DNA from 4 places in the Pelosinus baikalensis genome. Region 3 is predicted to be linked to each of the others. Evidence: riboswitches for the same ligand, from Rfam matches in the RefSeq annotation. Region 3 holds a riboswitch; each other region holds the start of a gene.
The links. A riboswitch is a leader RNA that binds a small molecule or an ion and turns the genes downstream of it on or off. The one in region 3 is predicted to bind cyclic di-GMP.
Positions count from the first base shown of each region.

Region 1 (4,208 bases), on a different contig from region 3:
TGCTATTCATCTCATTCTCTAGCTGCTTTAAAACTATCGCTGCTTCTTCCAAGTCGATTGTAGTTAACTGAGGAACCGATAACTCTAATGCACCGATTTCAAGAAATTGACGAATATCAAATATTTCTCTTGCTTCCTCTGCGCTCAATTCACTCACAATGGCCCCTCTGTTAGGATAGAATTTTACTAAATCCTCCGCTTCCAAATTTTTTAGTGCTTCTCGCAGGGCACTCATGCTTACATTGAACTGCAGCGCTAATTCTTCTTGTTTTAATTGCATTCCACCCTGCAGATCACCATTTAAAATCCTTTCACGAAGAGCTTCTGTAATAGCGGTGGGTATACTACGATGTGAAATTGTATTGGTTTTATAATTATTATTTTTCATAGCATTATTATAACATGTATCAAAATCAATTTCGATTTTCGAAAATCTTTTCTTTTATTATACGCTCCCCGGCCAATACAGTAAATAATATTATCGATTGTATACAGTATATATTCGATAATACATTGTTCTATAAGAAAAAACGCTGCGCGTCCTATAAAACATGTAAAATAAAACGCAAAGGACACAAAGGGTTTTTATTTATTTTTTCGTACACTCCTTTGTGTGCCGCGTTAGCGGCATTGTGCCTTTGTGGTTCATAATATCTCACCTTTTCCACACCTAAAAACTTATACTTTCTATGCTTACCAGAAAAAACTACTGTTTTTTTCATTGCGAATTAATGCTACTTTCATCTTCTAAAACGTATCGATTCTTTACTATAAAAAATGGGATATTCAGATTCTCATAGACTCTGAATATCCCTCTTTGCTCCAGTTTTTTTATAAAATTGATCTTATATGGAAAACTTCCTAATTTCTTGTTGCAATTCTGCTGCCATGTCAGCTAATGCATGACTGGAAGAAGCGATTTCCTGCATGGATGCTGACTGTTCTTCTGTCGCTGCTGAGATGCTTTGTGTTTCGCCAGAAGTATTTTTCATAATACTTTCAATATCTTGTACGGCAGTAACAATTCTTTGACTGCCAGTCTTCATTTGCCCGATGGAATCCGTTATCTGATATACTTGGCTGGCTACCTGACCAATAAGCAATTCGATCTGTTTAAAAGCTGCGCCTGCAGTGCTTACCACTTCATTGCCAATCTCAACTTCTCTTGTACCATCCTTCATTGTTACTACAGCTTCTTCTGTATCTGCTTGAATTTCATTAATCATATCCGCAATTTGTTTAGCCGCCTGCTGGGATTGTTCTGCTAATTTTCTTACTTCTTCCGCTACAACAGCAAATCCGCGTCCTTGTTCACCAGCACGTGCCGCCTCAATAGCCGCATTTAAGGCCAATAAGTTGGTTTGCCCTGCAATTCCTGAAATGGTGTCTACAATTTGTCCAATTTCTTTTGATCGTTCACCTAATTTCGCTACTACTCCTGCAGATCCTAAAATTGTCTTTTCAATAATATTCATTTGATTTACAGCATTGAAAACAGCCTTACTTCCCTGGCCTGCAGCCGCTGCGGCCTCTTTAGAAGTCACATTAACGGTTGCAGCATTTGTGACAACACACTGTATATTAGCCGACATATCGTCTACAGCCGCAGAAGTTCCATTGATTGCTTGCAGCTGCTGCTCCGCCCCCTGTGCTACCTCCATAATCGAGGTGGCCACTTGAGTAGATACATGGGCAGATTGTTCTGCACTGGCTGTAAGTTCTTCTGATGAAGCAGCTACATGTTCTGCCGTTTGAGCAATCGCCTTAATTAGATTACGCAGATTTTCTGCCATAGTAGAAAAATCTGCAGCAAGTTGACCAATCTCATCATTTGTCTGAATCGTAATGTTTTGTTCCGAAATATCTCCTCTGGCTAGACGTTGTGCAGATTGAGATAAGATTGCAACATTCTTGGTGATTCCACTAGACAATCTCCAAGAAGCAGCAGCTGACAATAAGATGCCAAGCAAAGCAGTTAGTCCAAATTGATATCCTAAAGCCGTGACCTGACCATACACATCTTTTACGTCAACGGTGATACCCATTGTCCAGCCAGTAGCAGGAATCTTGGTATAAATCATTAACTTTTCTGCTCCGTTTGCCTCATAGGTTTGCATGCCTTTATCCTGGGCCAACATTTCTTTTGCAAATTTTTGCAATACAGGATCTTCATGTACGTTCTTTGAAACTTGTGCAGCATCCGGATGTGCTAAAATAATCCCCTTTTGATCAATAATCGTGCCATACCCTTTCCCATTTACATTGACTTCTTTAATCTTTTCACTCAGCAAATCTAAAGATATATCAATACCAACAACACCGCGAAAATTTCCTGCCTCACTTTTTAATGGTATGCCTGCGGACACAATATATTTTTTGGTAAATGCATCAACATATGCATCCGTAAAGACTAGTTTGTTTTTATCTTTTGTTGTCTGATACCATCCACGCTTACGGGGATCATATCCTTCAGGCAAAACAGCTCCTGAACCATCAATCATTTTACCATCTTCTAATCCGGCATATAGATCCAGTAAACTAGAATCTGATTTGTAGTTTTGTACAAAAGAAACCGGGATTTCCCTATCACCTAACACAACTCGAATATTCTCACTTGTTGTCACTGCGGTTTGCGCCTTCGCCAATAGCCAGCCGTCTAATTGAGTTGAATAGGTATTGGCAACCGAGAACATTTCATTCTTAATATTTTCCTCTACCTGACTTTTCGCATAAAAATACCCCATCGTCGTAGCTACTAATAATACCAGACTCGTAATCGCCACCATGATTAAAAATTTCATTTTTAATTTCATATATACGCCCTCTCCTCTCACCTAACATTCCAATGAATAAAATACTGAATTAAGTGTCTTAATATAAAAGATTGCCAAGTTACATCATAATCAACAAACGATGTAACCTGGCAATCATAGATGTAACATCCTTAGACCCATGGCTTTGCGTCCCCACCTTTAGATTGGTTTGCCCATATATGGTATTTTCCTCTATTTTTCGACATTTTTCTTCAAATCCCTTTCGCTTCGCTAAAAAAATAATAGAACCTCCCAATTAAGGAGGTCCGCTATGTACCATATTCTTCGTTCTTTCATACTATAAACAGCCTAGTACCTTATCTGCATTAAAAACGCTGCCACTTTAGCAGTCTTTTTCCGTCCTGCTTCGTTGTCGCCGCCTTACAGATTCCCGATCTGCGCGGCTCCTCCGCCTTGCAGGTCAAAAAAATCCTCGCTAAAATATCTATAGTTTTAGCAGATGAAGTACTAGAATGCTTAAAATGTAAGGGAAGTGTTATCTTGGTTTTAAAATCTGATTTTCAAGATACCTTAGAGTTTTTCATTTTCTCAAATCTTCCCGTCCTTATGAACCCAGGTAATGCTATGAATGTAGTTGTTTCCAATGAAATCATTCCTACAGCTCCCACTGCTCCTCTTACTTCCACATCTGCGGTTCCAACTGTCGCTACAGCACCTGTACTTGTTATCACCCCAGAGACGTTAAAGGCATTGCAATCTTATACGATAAACAATTTTCCAGATATAGGACTTCCTCAGGATATTGCCCAAATTGCCAAAGATTTCATTGCAAATCTTCCCCCGCTCATCCCAATTACTCAAACCACAGCTGTTAGCACAGCTGTAACTATATAAGATATCGCATCAAATAAGTCTTGCAACTCCAATACCGATCCATGTAGCTGCAAATCCAAGCAGAAGATTAAGTCCAATGTTATACAACGCCATTATCATATTAGAGTCCTCCAGTACACGAAAGGTTTCGTAACTAAAAGATGAAAACGTAGTTAAACCACCAACAAAACCAACGGTAATCAGTAGCCGCCAATAGGGATTTACAATAAAACGTTCTGTCGTCAGTGTCATAAATATGCCAATAATAAAACACCCTACCACATTTACAATGAGTGTTCCATAGGGAAAATCAGCTCCAAACCGCTCGGCAGCCCATACGGAGACTAAATAACGAGCTGTCGCCCCAATACTTCCTCCAACGGCTACCGCTATGATTCTCAACATCCTTATCACCACCTCATCCTTACACATTATACTCTTATCCACGACCTCCAGCAAAAATTTTTAGAAAATCGCTACGCGTCCTTTAAAAAACCTAAAGCGAATGGAACCACAAAGACGCAAAGGACACAAAGGGGGTTTATTTATTTTTTCGTGCAC
Region 1 is NZ_JAJHJB010000078.1:35-4,242, reverse strand. It holds gene LMF89_RS24485 (GntR family transcriptional regulator) at 1-388, opposite strand, end outside; gene LMF89_RS24480 (methyl-accepting chemotaxis protein) at 846-2,813, opposite strand; cyclic di-GMP riboswitch class I at 2,912-2,997, opposite strand; gene LMF89_RS24475 (hypothetical protein) at 3,315-3,668, shown strand; gene crcB (fluoride efflux transporter CrcB) at 3,678-4,052, opposite strand.
Region 1: it holds a riboswitch for cyclic di-GMP, as region 3 does, so the genes downstream of both, LMF89_RS24480 (methyl-accepting chemotaxis protein) here and LMF89_RS16110 (methyl-accepting chemotaxis protein) in region 3, are expected to answer to the same signal.

Region 2 (4,208 bases), on a different contig from region 3:
AGAACATATTCAGATGCTGCTTGGACTTTTAGATGTGATTATCTTGATCTTAGCTTGTATTTTGGCACTCTTTTTAGCACGGCGCATTTCCAAACCCCTTGGGAAAGTAGCTGCATCGGCGCAAAGTATCGCCAGCGGTGATTTGCGAGTGATTAATATTCAATATACTGCCAAGGATGAGATTGGCGATATGGTTCAAGCATTTACAGCTATGACTGATAATTTGCGCCATGTGGTAGGACAGGTAGCAAAATCTGCTGAGCAAGTAGCAGCAGCCAGTGAAGAATTGACAGCCAGTTCTGAGCAGTCCGCTCAAGCGGCAGGACAAGTTGCTGAAACGGTTACTAATGTAGCCAGTGGTGCATCTAGTCAACTGGTGACAGTAGAACAAACGGTTTCAGTCGTAGGAGATATGGCGTCAGCTATTACTGATATTGCCAGCAATGCCAATCAGGTATCTGCAAAATCAGAGGAAACGGCTCAGGTGGCAAGTGATGGCGGAGATGCAGTGAACCTGGCAACGAAACAAATGCAGATCATTGAAGAGTCTGTTGCCCAATCAGCACAAGTCGTACAGCAATTAGGGACAAGTTCGCAGCAAATTGGTGAAATTGTCGATGTCATCAGCGGCATTGCCGGGCAGACCAACTTATTGGCGCTTAATGCTGCTATAGAGGCAGCCAGAGCTGGCGAGCAAGGACGAGGTTTTGCAGTGGTAGCGGATGAAGTCCGAAAGTTAGCTGAGCAGTCGCAAGAAGCAGCGCAAAGGATCGCTGTCATCATCCGCGACATCCAAGCAGAGACTGGTAAAGCAGTAGCAGCCATGAATCAAGGAACAATTGAAGCATCGAAAGGCACAGAGATTATTACGAGTGCTGGTGAGCGATTTCATGCTATTACTACAATGATTCAGCAGCTAAATGGTCAGATACAGGATATTGGTACAGCTGCTGAGAAACTTTCCATTTCCAGCGGTGATGTTGTTTCTTCTGTAGATAGTGTGAAAAGCATAGCAGGTGATACAGCAGGAGATACCCAGACCATTTCGGCGGCAACAGAAGAACAATCTGCTTCTATGGAGGAAATTGCATCTTCCAGCCAAGCCTTAGCAAATATGGCGGGTGAATTGCAGGTAATTGTTTCCAAATTTCGTTTATAGATGTTGTGTCTCCTTGTCTGAATGTAGACACTGTTAAACTATGCAATCGGTATCGCGTGCCAATAATGCCGGGTGCAATGTCCATTAGGGATGTAGTGGAAGGAATGGATTACGGCTGGCTGCGTAGCAGTGGGGGTAGGTAGTAATCTTACTGGAGGAGCCAAAACTGGCGATTATACTTCTATTACAACAAAGGCCAAACAATTTATCGAGACCATACAGTTAGCAAAAGCATGAAGTGAAATGTAAATAAGATCCTACAGACAAAATAATCTGTAGGGTCTTATTTATTAAGTAGATTTACTTGGAAGTATTAATAGGATCTTGTATATTTTCAATACAAGTGTTAAAATGCAAGGATTAAAAGCATCAAACGACACCGTAGAGCTTATATTTTAAAATAGTAAGGAGATTATCTTTATGAAATTACAGCGAATTTCTCCCAGATATATTCTAGTGACTCTCATAGCCTGTCTACTTTTTAGTTCGGTGCCTGTCTTGGCGGCAGGCAACAATACACAACCAATTGAGTATGTGAATGGTGTAGTGCTGTCGATACAATCACTGGATGTAGCACCCAATAAAAAAGTGGGTATCAGCAGTAAAAGTTTAGTTACAATCCTGCTCACATCAGGGGCAGAGTCCGGCAAGCAAGTGCAAAGCATTAACTATATTACGAATCAACCTTTATTTGATATTAATCCCAGCCCTGGTGATAAAATTATTCTTGCAGTGAGTGATGTGCAAAATGAAAAACAGTATCATATTGCGGATTATAATCGTCTTTTTCCCACGTATATTCTAGTTGGTCTTTTTATTTTATCCTTATTAATTCTAGGGAAGACCATAGGCATCAAAACTATTTTTGTTATTTGCTTTTCAGTAGTTATTATTCTTAAAGGTATGATTCCCTTGATCTTAAATTACCATTGGAACTTTATCATTGCCACGATGCTTGTTTGCGCAGTGATTACAGCCATTACTCAAATTACCATTAGTGGCTGGAACTCAAAGACCTGGGGTGCTATTTTAGGAACCGTTGGTGGCGTATTGATTGCCGGTGTATTAGCCGCTATCTCCATTTCTTGGATGCATCTGACGGGGTTAGATAGTGAAGAAGCAATGATGCTAAAGGTTACGACCCTCACCTTTATGAACTTCCAAGAAGTATTATTTGCAGGCATTATTTTAGGATCATTAGGTGCTGTTATGGATGTTACCATATCCATTGCATCGACTCAATATGAAATCAAACAGTCCTGTCCTCATTATGGATTTAGAGAAATATTCAACTCGGGTATCAATGTTGGACGCGATGTTATGGGAACTATGGCAAATACCTTGATCCTGGCTTATACAGGCAGCTCTTTGCCGCTGGTATTTTTGATCGCATCACAAGATAATGTGTCTTTCATGCGCATTATGAATTTGAATATTGTTGCAACAGAAATTACAAGGGCTCTCACGGGAAGTATCGGACTTATTTGCTCTATACCGTTAACGGCTGTTATTACAGCTTTTCTTTTGAGTCGAAAACATAGTAAATAATTATATATCCCTAACGTTCTAAAAAGTTTGGCATATGTTGACAGTTTATGTAATATAATGTAATATTAAATGGAAAAATATATTGTGGCAAACTTATCCAAAGATAAGGACGCAAAGCCGTGGGTCTAAGGGAAGATATCCTATGATTGCCAGGTTGCCGATTCAATGTAGAATTGTAATTAGCACCAGCGTATCTTAGACTGGTGCTATATTTTTTACATTTTACATATTTCAGGAGGTTTACGTGAAGCTAAAGGTTAAGGGGAAAATACTTGCAATCATTTTAATAATATCAATGGCAACACTTTTAGTTGGTTCTATCGGATATTATTATATAAACACAATGAGTAACGAAATGAAAATTATGTATAGTGAAAATCTGTTGTCGATTAAAAGGCTAAATGAGACTCGACATAATTTTAGAGCCGTCCATGGAATGATTCTGGAAATGATTTTTGGTAATCTTGATAAAGCAAGAGAAGATGTCTTGGTCACTCAGATGAAATCGTTGTCGACGGAAACAGACCAAACATTAAAGGCATATGAAAGCCAAAATTTGGGGTCCTTCGAACGGGAAAAGTTAGTAGTGCTAAAAGAAGCAATCGGTCAATATCGAACAGAGCGTCAAAAAGCTATCGAATTATCTCAGCAAGGGCGCAAGCAGGAAGCATATGCTTACTTCACCCAGCAGGCAGCCGGCAAACTGGAAATTGTCAATTCAACTCTTAAAGAGTTAGCTGACTTCATGTCAGATAAAAGTGAAAAGGCGAATCGTAAGGGACAAGAGTATGCTGGATTTGCGGGAATCGTTATTTTCACATTAACAGGATTTTTTGTTCTACTCTGCCTGTTCTTAGGTTGGAGATTATCCAATGCAATTGCCAGAAGGCTAAAATCCGTTTGCATGTTTCTAAATGAGATCGAAAAAGGAAATCTTGGGGTAGAGAGTATTAATGTGGTAGACCAGGATGAAATTGGTGATATTGGGGTCGGATTAAATAGCATGGCTAGCAGCTTGCAGCGTTTGGTACGCCAGGTAGCATCTTCATCTGAGCAAGTTGCTGCCTCGTCAGAAGAGCTGACAGCAAGCGCAGAGCAATCGGCTCAAGCTACGAATCAAGTAGCAGCGACGATTAGTGAAGTAGCCCAAGGAGCTGAACAGCAGGCAAGTGCAGTGAATGTTACGACTGTTGTAGTACAGCAGCTTTCTGCAGGCATTGAGAAAGTTGCCGAGAATTCAGCGATCATAAGTGGCGTATCCGATCAAACCTCTAAAGCTACCCAAGATGGTACACAAGCCGTAAATGCGGCAATTAGTCAGATGGAAATCGTAGAGAAAACGGTGACTAAGTCAGCTCAAGTGGTGACGAGATTGGGAGAACGATCCAAAGAAATTGGACAGATTGTCGATACGATATCCGGAATTTCTGCTCAAACCAACCTTCTGGCGCTAAATGCTGCTATTGAAGCGGCACGAGCAGGTGAACATGGCAGGGGCTTT
Region 2 is NZ_JAJHJB010000002.1:304,294-308,501, reverse strand. It holds gene LMF89_RS02930 (methyl-accepting chemotaxis protein) at 1-1,159, shown strand, start outside; partial or broken gene LMF89_RS02925 (beta/alpha barrel domain-containing protein) at 1,162-1,396, shown strand; gene LMF89_RS02920 (YibE/F family protein) at 1,580-2,707, shown strand; cyclic di-GMP riboswitch class I at 2,784-2,869, shown strand; gene LMF89_RS26130 (methyl-accepting chemotaxis protein) at 2,952-4,208, shown strand, end outside.
Region 2: it holds a riboswitch for cyclic di-GMP, as region 3 does, so the genes downstream of both, LMF89_RS26130 (methyl-accepting chemotaxis protein) here and LMF89_RS16110 (methyl-accepting chemotaxis protein) in region 3, are expected to answer to the same signal.

Region 3 (4,208 bases):
GATTTTCTTAGCTTTCCACAGTCATTAATAGCAGGGAAACACTCATGCATACTGAAAAACAAAATGGGTGAAATTCGAAATGGAGGAAGAGGATAAGGATGAATGAGATATTAAAAATAATTAAGAGCCGGAGAAGCATAAGAAGCTTTACCGAGCAGCAAATCAAGGAGGAAGATTTACAAGCTATACTGGAAGCCGGACAATATGCACCAAACGGAATCGGCAACCAGCCCTGGCATTTTATTGTTGTCCAGAACAAAGAACTGCTTGAAGCACTAAGTAGCGCCTCCAAGCAAGTCGCCAAGAATCACGAATTAGGATTCTTCAGAAATCTAGCCAATACCAAAGAGTTTAATGCATTTTATGGAGCTCCGACAGTAGTGATTGTTGCGGGCGATGAACAAACTCAGTGCTCGCTAGCAGATTGTGCCGCAGCAACCCAAAACATGTTGCTTGCAGCGGAAGCCCTTGGCTTAGGTGCTTGCTGGATTAATTTTGGCCTTTTTATCTTTGATGGTGAGGAAAGTGCGCATTATAAGCAGCTTTTGAAAGTTCCTGAAGGATTCAGACCTTTCTATTCAGTGGCGCTGGGCTATAGAAAAGGCGAGGTACCTAAGGCTGCACAAAGAAAAGAGCAAGTTGTAATTTTCATATGATATTGCAAACTAGTTAAGTTAATGGCATGAGGAGGAAGATATTTTTAGATTCCGACAATAATATTCGATAAACATGAGAGGCATGTGTTTATTCTGCCGGCTCCAGAAAGAAGATTCGCCTTCTTATAAAAAATCTCGCCACCTTTCTGGCAGCAACTCCCGAGTAGGTGGGGTCATTCTTGCTAATAAATGTAAGTAAGGAGGAAGAAGCCTGAGATATTCTGGGAAAGCTTTACTCTCGAAGCAAATGCCGCCGGATATTTTTGCGCAAAAAGTGCTGGATGCCGTTCGCCAGAAACGAGGTAATTATTGCTATACCGAGTCGCAATAAACTATTCTGGTGGTTTGACCGTCTATTTCCCGAATGGAATTTACGGTTGACGCAAAAGAAAGTGGCCGAATATTTCCGGTAGGGATAGTAAACTATACTCTCTTCATCCGCTCCGTTCAGCCAGCGTTGTATCCTGCCGGGAGCTGTTTATAAACCTCCCTACCCCTACAAAGAATCTGAAAGATTGATTGCAACAGTAAATAAAATAATAGAGATGGCTGCCAAGAAGAATATCATCATTGTATATATCTAGCCGGTATATGGCTACTGAACGAAACTGTTACCGCTTTCATATTATTGGGGGGAGCTATGGTTGTTACTGGGGTTTATTTGACCAACAAGTTTAAGGTTGTTGTCATTAGTTCCCAATCTAATTAGATGTGCAGTAGTCAATATGTATCAGTTCCCAGTATAAGCGGGATTTTTAGCTAGAGCTGCTCTTGTGCAAGAGCCAAATCATCCGGTTTATCGTTCGTGGCGACATATTCGTAAGTATGGGGGACGTCCATTGAAAGAGGACTGATATACTAACATGCAAATGTTTTGTTGGCTCCGAGCTGAATTGATGGCGAACTTCGGCTAGGCAACAACTCCCTAGGGCCTACCGAGTAGTAGGGGGAATGACTGGATAAATGTCGATTATATAGCAACAAAAAGCTCCGCTCAGCCTGTTCAGGCAATAGAAATGTTCAACTCCAATCATATTAAGCATGAAAAATATTGATATGGCCATTGAGGAGACGTTTAACAATAAAGGTAGATTTATCTCAGTGTTTTAGCAAGTCAAGTAGTGGTAAATCAATCATTATTGCCAGCACAGAGGGTAACTAATCTATACCTAGTTATGATGATATAAAGATCGGATTAAATATCAAAAGGAAGGGACTGGTGGAAAGTGAATGACGGAATTAACAAGATTATAGAGCAAAATATTAAAAGGGCAATGAAACAGGGAGCATTCAACGATTTACCCGGCCAGGGCAAACCTTTGCAACTTACTGATCTCACGTTTGTTCCTCCGGAACAGCGTGGAGCATTTTTGGTTATGCAGAATTCAGGCTCGTTGCCGCCGGAAATGGAGTTGCGCAAAGAAATTACCAGTTTGGAAGAAGAGTTGCAAACTGCTGCTGGGGAAGAAAAAGCTGTTATACAGAAAAAGCTTACGGAAAAGAAAATGTTTTATGACGTTCTGATGGAACGAAGAAAACGCTAGAAATTGAAATAAACGGTTAGTTTTTCAAGATACTGATTAGATGGGTAGCTTCTCTTATTGACATAACGATAAAATATGTTACAATTTCAAGTTATCATTTTTCATAGGGACAAGGAACCTGTCTTGTGTCCCTATACGCTGCATTTCTACGTTCATTGACGAAACAGGTTATAGGGTGTAGAATAGACAATATCGAAAAGAATATTTTGGCAAACCAATTGAAAAGTTGGGACGCAAAGCTATGGGTCTAAAGACGAGTTGTCTATGATTGCCAGGTTGCTAGTGAATCATAAATTAAGTGAATCGTGATGAGTTAATTAGCACTTGCCTTGGGCGGGTGCTATTTTTTATGGCGGGATAGGTAGGTTCAATATAGTAAGTTGGCAATTTTGAAGATAAGTGAAAAATGGATGGGGGAGAATTTTTTTTATGAATTTGCTTACATGGGTGAAGAAAAGTATTCAGGTAAAGGTTACAGCTGTTTTAGTAATTGGGCTATTAGTAACATTAAGCATTCTAGGAGTATGTAATTTCTACAATGCAAAAAGTATATTGGTTTCAGATGCTGAGGAGGATCTTGTCCATCGAGCAAATGCCTATGCTGAAGACATTGGGACGTGGAAAGATACTCGTGAAATTGAGGTTTCCATATTGGCAACGAATCAAAGTGTTGTTAACGGAGATACGCAGGGGGCACTTGCTTATTTAAAAGAAGAGACCAAACGAAATCCTATTTATTCACGGTTTTGGCTTGTAGATGCAAAGGGGCAATCCATTCATACATCAGGGGATAGAACAAATATCGCTGATCGTGAATATTTTAAACAGGTCATGTCAACTGGCAAAGCGACAACTACCGATCCAATTATTTCTAAGGCTGATGGTAAATTGGTGGTATCTGTGGTTGCGCCAATCAAAAAGAATAACCAGATTATAGGGGCTCTTGGCGGTACAGTGCCTATTGATGCTCTCATTTCACGTATTAATCAAATTAAGGTTGCACAAAGTGGTTATGCCTACGTAATTCAGGGTGATGGTTTAACCATCATTCATCCTGATAAAGACCAAATAATGAAGACAAATATATTAAAGGATCCTAATGCAAATGATCAACTTAAAAATGTAATTAATAAAATGGTAAATGCAGAAACCGGAACTGGTAATTACGTAGACGAGGGCATTACGAAGTACATTGCTTTCGCTCCTATTCCTGGAACTCATTGGAGCTTGGGGATCAATGTACCGGAACAAGAAATTCTTGTAAAATTGGCCCCCTTTCTAAGAGCCTCCTTTATTACAATCGGTTTGATTCTTATTGCTGCTTGTGGTTTTGGTATTCTGGTTTCAAGGAATATAACAAAGCCGATTATAAGAATGAATAAAGCAATTGAAAAAATGGCAGAAGGTGACTTAACCTTACAAGTAGCTGCTCTAGGTATGACGGCAGCACAGAGTGCCGATGGTAAAGACGAATTAGATGCAATGGAGATCCATTTTGATACTATGGTAAAAAAAATACGCAGTTTGGTTCAACAAATTGCTACTTCAGCAGAACTGGTAGCAGCATCTTCCGAGGAACTTACGGCAAGCGCAGAACAATCTTCTGTAGCTGCCAATCAAATAGCTGAAACGATAACGGAAGTATCTTCAGGCAGTACGTTTCAAATGCAAGCAGTAGATGTTGCAGAGGATGCTGTTGAAAAGATGTCTGCTAGTATACAACAGGTAGCTGCTCACTCTGGTAATGTAGCAGCTACTGCTGAAAAGACTGCGCTTGCTGCTCAAGATGGTGGTAAGGCAATAGAAGATACTACGAAACAGATGGAGAATATTGAGAAAACAGTAATGAACTCAGCTCAGGTAGTCGAGAAACTTGGCAATCGTTCAAAAGAGATTGGTCAAATTGTGGATACCATTGCTGGAATTGCTGGTCAAACAAATCTCCTTGCATTGAATGCTGCAATCGAGGCAGCACGTGCTGGTGAACAGGGCAGAGGGTTCGCTGTGG
Region 3 is NZ_JAJHJB010000024.1:28,560-32,767, forward strand. It holds gene LMF89_RS16100 (nitroreductase family protein) at 99-656, shown strand; gene LMF89_RS16105 (DnaJ family domain-containing protein) at 1,883-2,200, shown strand; cyclic di-GMP riboswitch class I at 2,399-2,484, shown strand; gene LMF89_RS16110 (methyl-accepting chemotaxis protein) at 2,630-4,208, shown strand, end outside.

Region 4 (4,208 bases), on a different contig from region 3:
CCGTTGTATTCTATAGTACAATATTGTATTATCAGAAAGGGAGATTATAATGTTATGGACAGGAATAATCATGGTAATTGCGCTGTTAAGTGGATACATATGGGGTAAACGCGATGGGATGCTATCTGTCAATCAGCAAAGCTTAGTAAGCGTTCCTTTATTATTAAGACAACAATCGTTGGAAAAAGGCTATTGTATCTTATGTCATGAACCTAGAAAGAAACGTATTATTTCCAAAATAAGTGGACAGCAAGGTCGACGTATTTGAAATTCTTAGTAATTATTGATAGCAAAAAGAGGAATTTATAAGATGAGTATATAATATAAGGACATATCACATTATTCTACAAAATTTTCACAATTAGAATGTTGATTTTCAAATAATTTATTTATGGTGGGGTTTGATGCAATATATCATAATTACGTCATTATCCATAGTCATTTCTGCATATCTTATATACGTGTTAACGAATAAGCTATTAAATATTCAGCTGAATGTAAAACCTCTTATTTTATGTGTGTGTTGTGCGCTTTTAGTCAATATTATTCTGCCACGTATTATTATTGGATTTGTTGGTGTAGTAGGAACTGTAGGCATATTAACAATCACTACAGTCGTCTTTGCATTTAGCATTGCACAGTATAATGAAAAATTTAAAATGTATTCTGAAGAAAATAAAGGAGAGTCTGAGACAAAAAATATAATAAAGGAAGCTGAATCTTCAGAATATGGAGTGTTATGGGAAAAACCAGAAATCATAATAGCTGCAGCCGTACCAATACCTATTGTAGCTAGCTCTTCTGTAAGGTCTGTGATGCCAAAGGAAGATGATGCTAATAATGTAATGGCTTTAGAAACTGAAGTGTTATCTGTTGATATAGCAGTTTCTGACATACATATAGTAGACCAGCTAGATCCTGCTTCCACATCAGAGAAACAAATTGTCAAACTAATAGACAAGAATGAAGAGCTAGAAGAGGTCTATGAGCTGAAAGATGAAAATCAGAATGTGGAGTTAGAGGAGAAAAGTGAGATGGTACAAGTTGAAGATGAATTACAGGTGCCCATTAATGTGTTTGACTCTTCTTCAAAGGATTTAGACGGTTTAATTGATTCTGCATTTATATATAAAGAACAGCGCAATTTCATTCAAGCCCTTAAGGTTTTTCGCCAAGCTTTGATTTTATATCCGAATAGTGAAGCGGCACCATTTTTGGTAATGGAAATCGGCACTATATTAAAAAATAGTGGTCAATATAATGAAGCAATTCACGTTTTTTGTGAGGGCAGAAAGCTTCCAGGAGTACAAAAAAACACTATGTTTGATTTGGAATTCATTAAAACAATTGCCTATTTACGTATAGTAAAGAATATTTTACTTCAGAATCGCTTAGGGGATATTTCTTTTAAGAATATTCCGGGGACCGTACTAAAAGAAATTGATTCTGAATTTCGCGAGTGGCGAAATTCTACGTAAATCTACAATATACTTCTAAATAGCACAATTGGGATGTGTAAAAATAAATGATGAACTTCTGTTGACGTTATATTTCATATTATATAGAATTAAACAAAATGAATATTTAGCAAACTCATCCAAAGGTGGGGACGCAAAGCTATGGGTCTAAGGGATATATATATCCTATGATTGCCAGGTTGCCGATTCAATTAAGAATTGTAATTAGCACAGTGCATTATAGGTAGGTGCTATTTTTTATGTATTTTTCTAAATTAGCGACTAGATTAGTAAATTATAGTCAATCAATAGAGATACTAATAGCGGGAAATTTAGAACGATTGGTAAGAATACAGAGGTAAAATGCTCTTGGCGAAGTGGGAAGAGTGCTATAAATAAGGTTAAGAAATTGACTAACTGCTTCGATGAATGATAAGAGGATATTAAATGATAATTAAGGGGCGCTATTCATGAAAAAAAGTGTTGAAATTATTGGATTGCCAGTTATTAGCATCGTTGAGGGTACAGAGCTTGGAACAGTTAAAAGTCTTCTTATTAATCCTGCAGATGGATCTGTAACGATACTAATTGATGATTCCAAATGGTATTGGGGGGCTAAATTTTTGCCTTTGGCAGCTGCTACTGGGTTAGGAGAATACGCAATAACGATAGAGAATAGTGATGCAATATTAACGTTAACAGATGCACCGGAAGTTGAGAAGCTAATTGTGGCTGATCTAAAAATTATTGGGACTAAAGTGCTGACTAAAAATGGTCGAATTCAAGGTAAAGTAACGGAGTTTTTTGTTGATAATTCAGGGAAAATTGTATCTTGTGAAATAGAGGATCTTAATGGTGGAACTACGAGCATTGAGGCAAAGCAAATTTTAACTTTTGGTAAAGACGTGCTTTTTGTTTCAGATGATCATGAAACGGTAGCAGAAAGATCAACAACTACTAATATTGCAATACCTCCAGTAAGCACTTCTGTAGCTTCTGAAGTGAAACCACCTGTTATTCAAGTTAAAGAACCAGAAGATGTAAAGGTAGCTGCTAATGATGATTCTGCTAGAAAGTTTGACGAAAAAAATCGTAAATACTTACTTGGTAAAAAAGCTAGTCGCCGTATTGAAACTGATAATGGTATGTTAATCGTAGAGGAAGGTGGTGAAATTACTGAGGAAGTGTTGCAAAAAGCAAAACTAACGGGTAGTTTTGTAGAATTAACAATGAATATTCAATAAAATAAAAATCGATATCTCTCCAATTATGGTGGTTTTTATTATCATGTTACGAACAAATCCCCGCTATTGGCGGGGATTTGCTCTCTTGCTAGCTAATCGAATAATTGGAATGGAGTTACTAACTATGAAAATTACAATAAATCATCGTGCTAAAAATATAATGCTTTTTCTTAGCATTATTATATTATTTAGCTTAACTGGATTCATTGCCACCACTACAGCGTTTGATGTCAGTGATAGTATCTATGAAGGTGTTTTTATAGGCGATATTCCTGTGGGGGGACTATCAATTGATGAAGCAAAAAGTGAAATTATTATAAATATCAAAAATCAAATAGCTAATTCACCAAATTATTTAACGTATAAGACGCAAAAATGGCCGATTAATGCAAATGACATTGATCTAGAAATCAATGCAGATGATCTTGTGCAGCAAGCTTATAATATAGGTCGTCTTGGCAATATAGCTAAACGTTTACAAGAAAAATTTATAGCTGTAAATTATGGATATACGATTCCGTTGTCTTTACATTATAATCATGTTAAGTTAGAAGCAATTCTTAATAGAATTGCAGATTCTATCAATAGTAACCCAGAAGATGCTTCACTGATATATCAAAATTCGAATGTTAATATTCAGCCTGAAAAAAATGGTCATAAAGTTGATTTAGAAAAAACCTGGCTTGATTTAAATGCTATTATACATACTTGTATTCCTTTTACTCTTGAATTAACGGTTAATGAAATAACTCCTAAAATTTCATTGAAGGATTTAGCTGAAGTTGATAGTTTACTTTCTATATACACCACAGAGTTTGATCCTTATAATGAAAATCGTTCTAAAAATATTAGCCTTGCTGCTAAGAATGTGAATCACATTTTAGTTTGTCCAGATGAAGTTTTTTCTTTCAATAAAAATGTAGGGGAACGTCTATCGGAAAATGGTTACAAGGAAGCTCCTGTTCTTGTTGATGGTAAACTAGTTTTGGATTGGGGTGGAGGTGTATGTCAAGTAAGTAGTACTTTATATAACGCAGCGTTATTAGCGAATATGAGTATTGAAGAACGAACATCACATTTTCGCCCGCCAGCCTATGTCCCTTTAGGGCAAGATGCTGCTGTTGCAGATAACCTTTTGGATTTTAAATTTAAAAATACAACAGATTCTAATATTTATATTACGACAGAGATTCTAGACAGGGAGATTATCGTCCAAATTTTTGGAAAAAATAATCCTTCTCTTTCAGATATACGGATTATCAGTAAGAATAAAAAAGTGTTAGAACCTAATACGATTATTAAGCAAGATCCCGCTCTTGAATTAGGAAGCCAAGTAGTAGAGTACGCAGGAGAAAAAGGCTTTCAGATTACGACCTATAGGATTGTATTTGCTAATGGACAAGAAGTTAAACGAGAGCATTTGGCTTATGATGAATTTAAGGCGGAAGATAAAATAGTGCGGATTGGTACTAAAATGTTATCGAGTCAGTTAACCAAGTAATGAATA
Region 4 is NZ_JAJHJB010000003.1:142,721-146,928, reverse strand. It holds gene LMF89_RS03730 (UbiA prenyltransferase family protein) at 1-50, shown strand, start outside; gene LMF89_RS03725 (hypothetical protein) at 50-268, shown strand; gene LMF89_RS03720 (tetratricopeptide repeat protein) at 405-1,478, shown strand; cyclic di-GMP riboswitch class I at 1,577-1,665, shown strand; gene LMF89_RS03715 (PRC-barrel domain-containing protein) at 1,928-2,701, shown strand; gene LMF89_RS03710 (VanW family protein) at 2,826-4,202, shown strand.
Region 4: it holds a riboswitch for cyclic di-GMP, as region 3 does, so the genes downstream of both, LMF89_RS03715 (PRC-barrel domain-containing protein) here and LMF89_RS16110 (methyl-accepting chemotaxis protein) in region 3, are expected to answer to the same signal.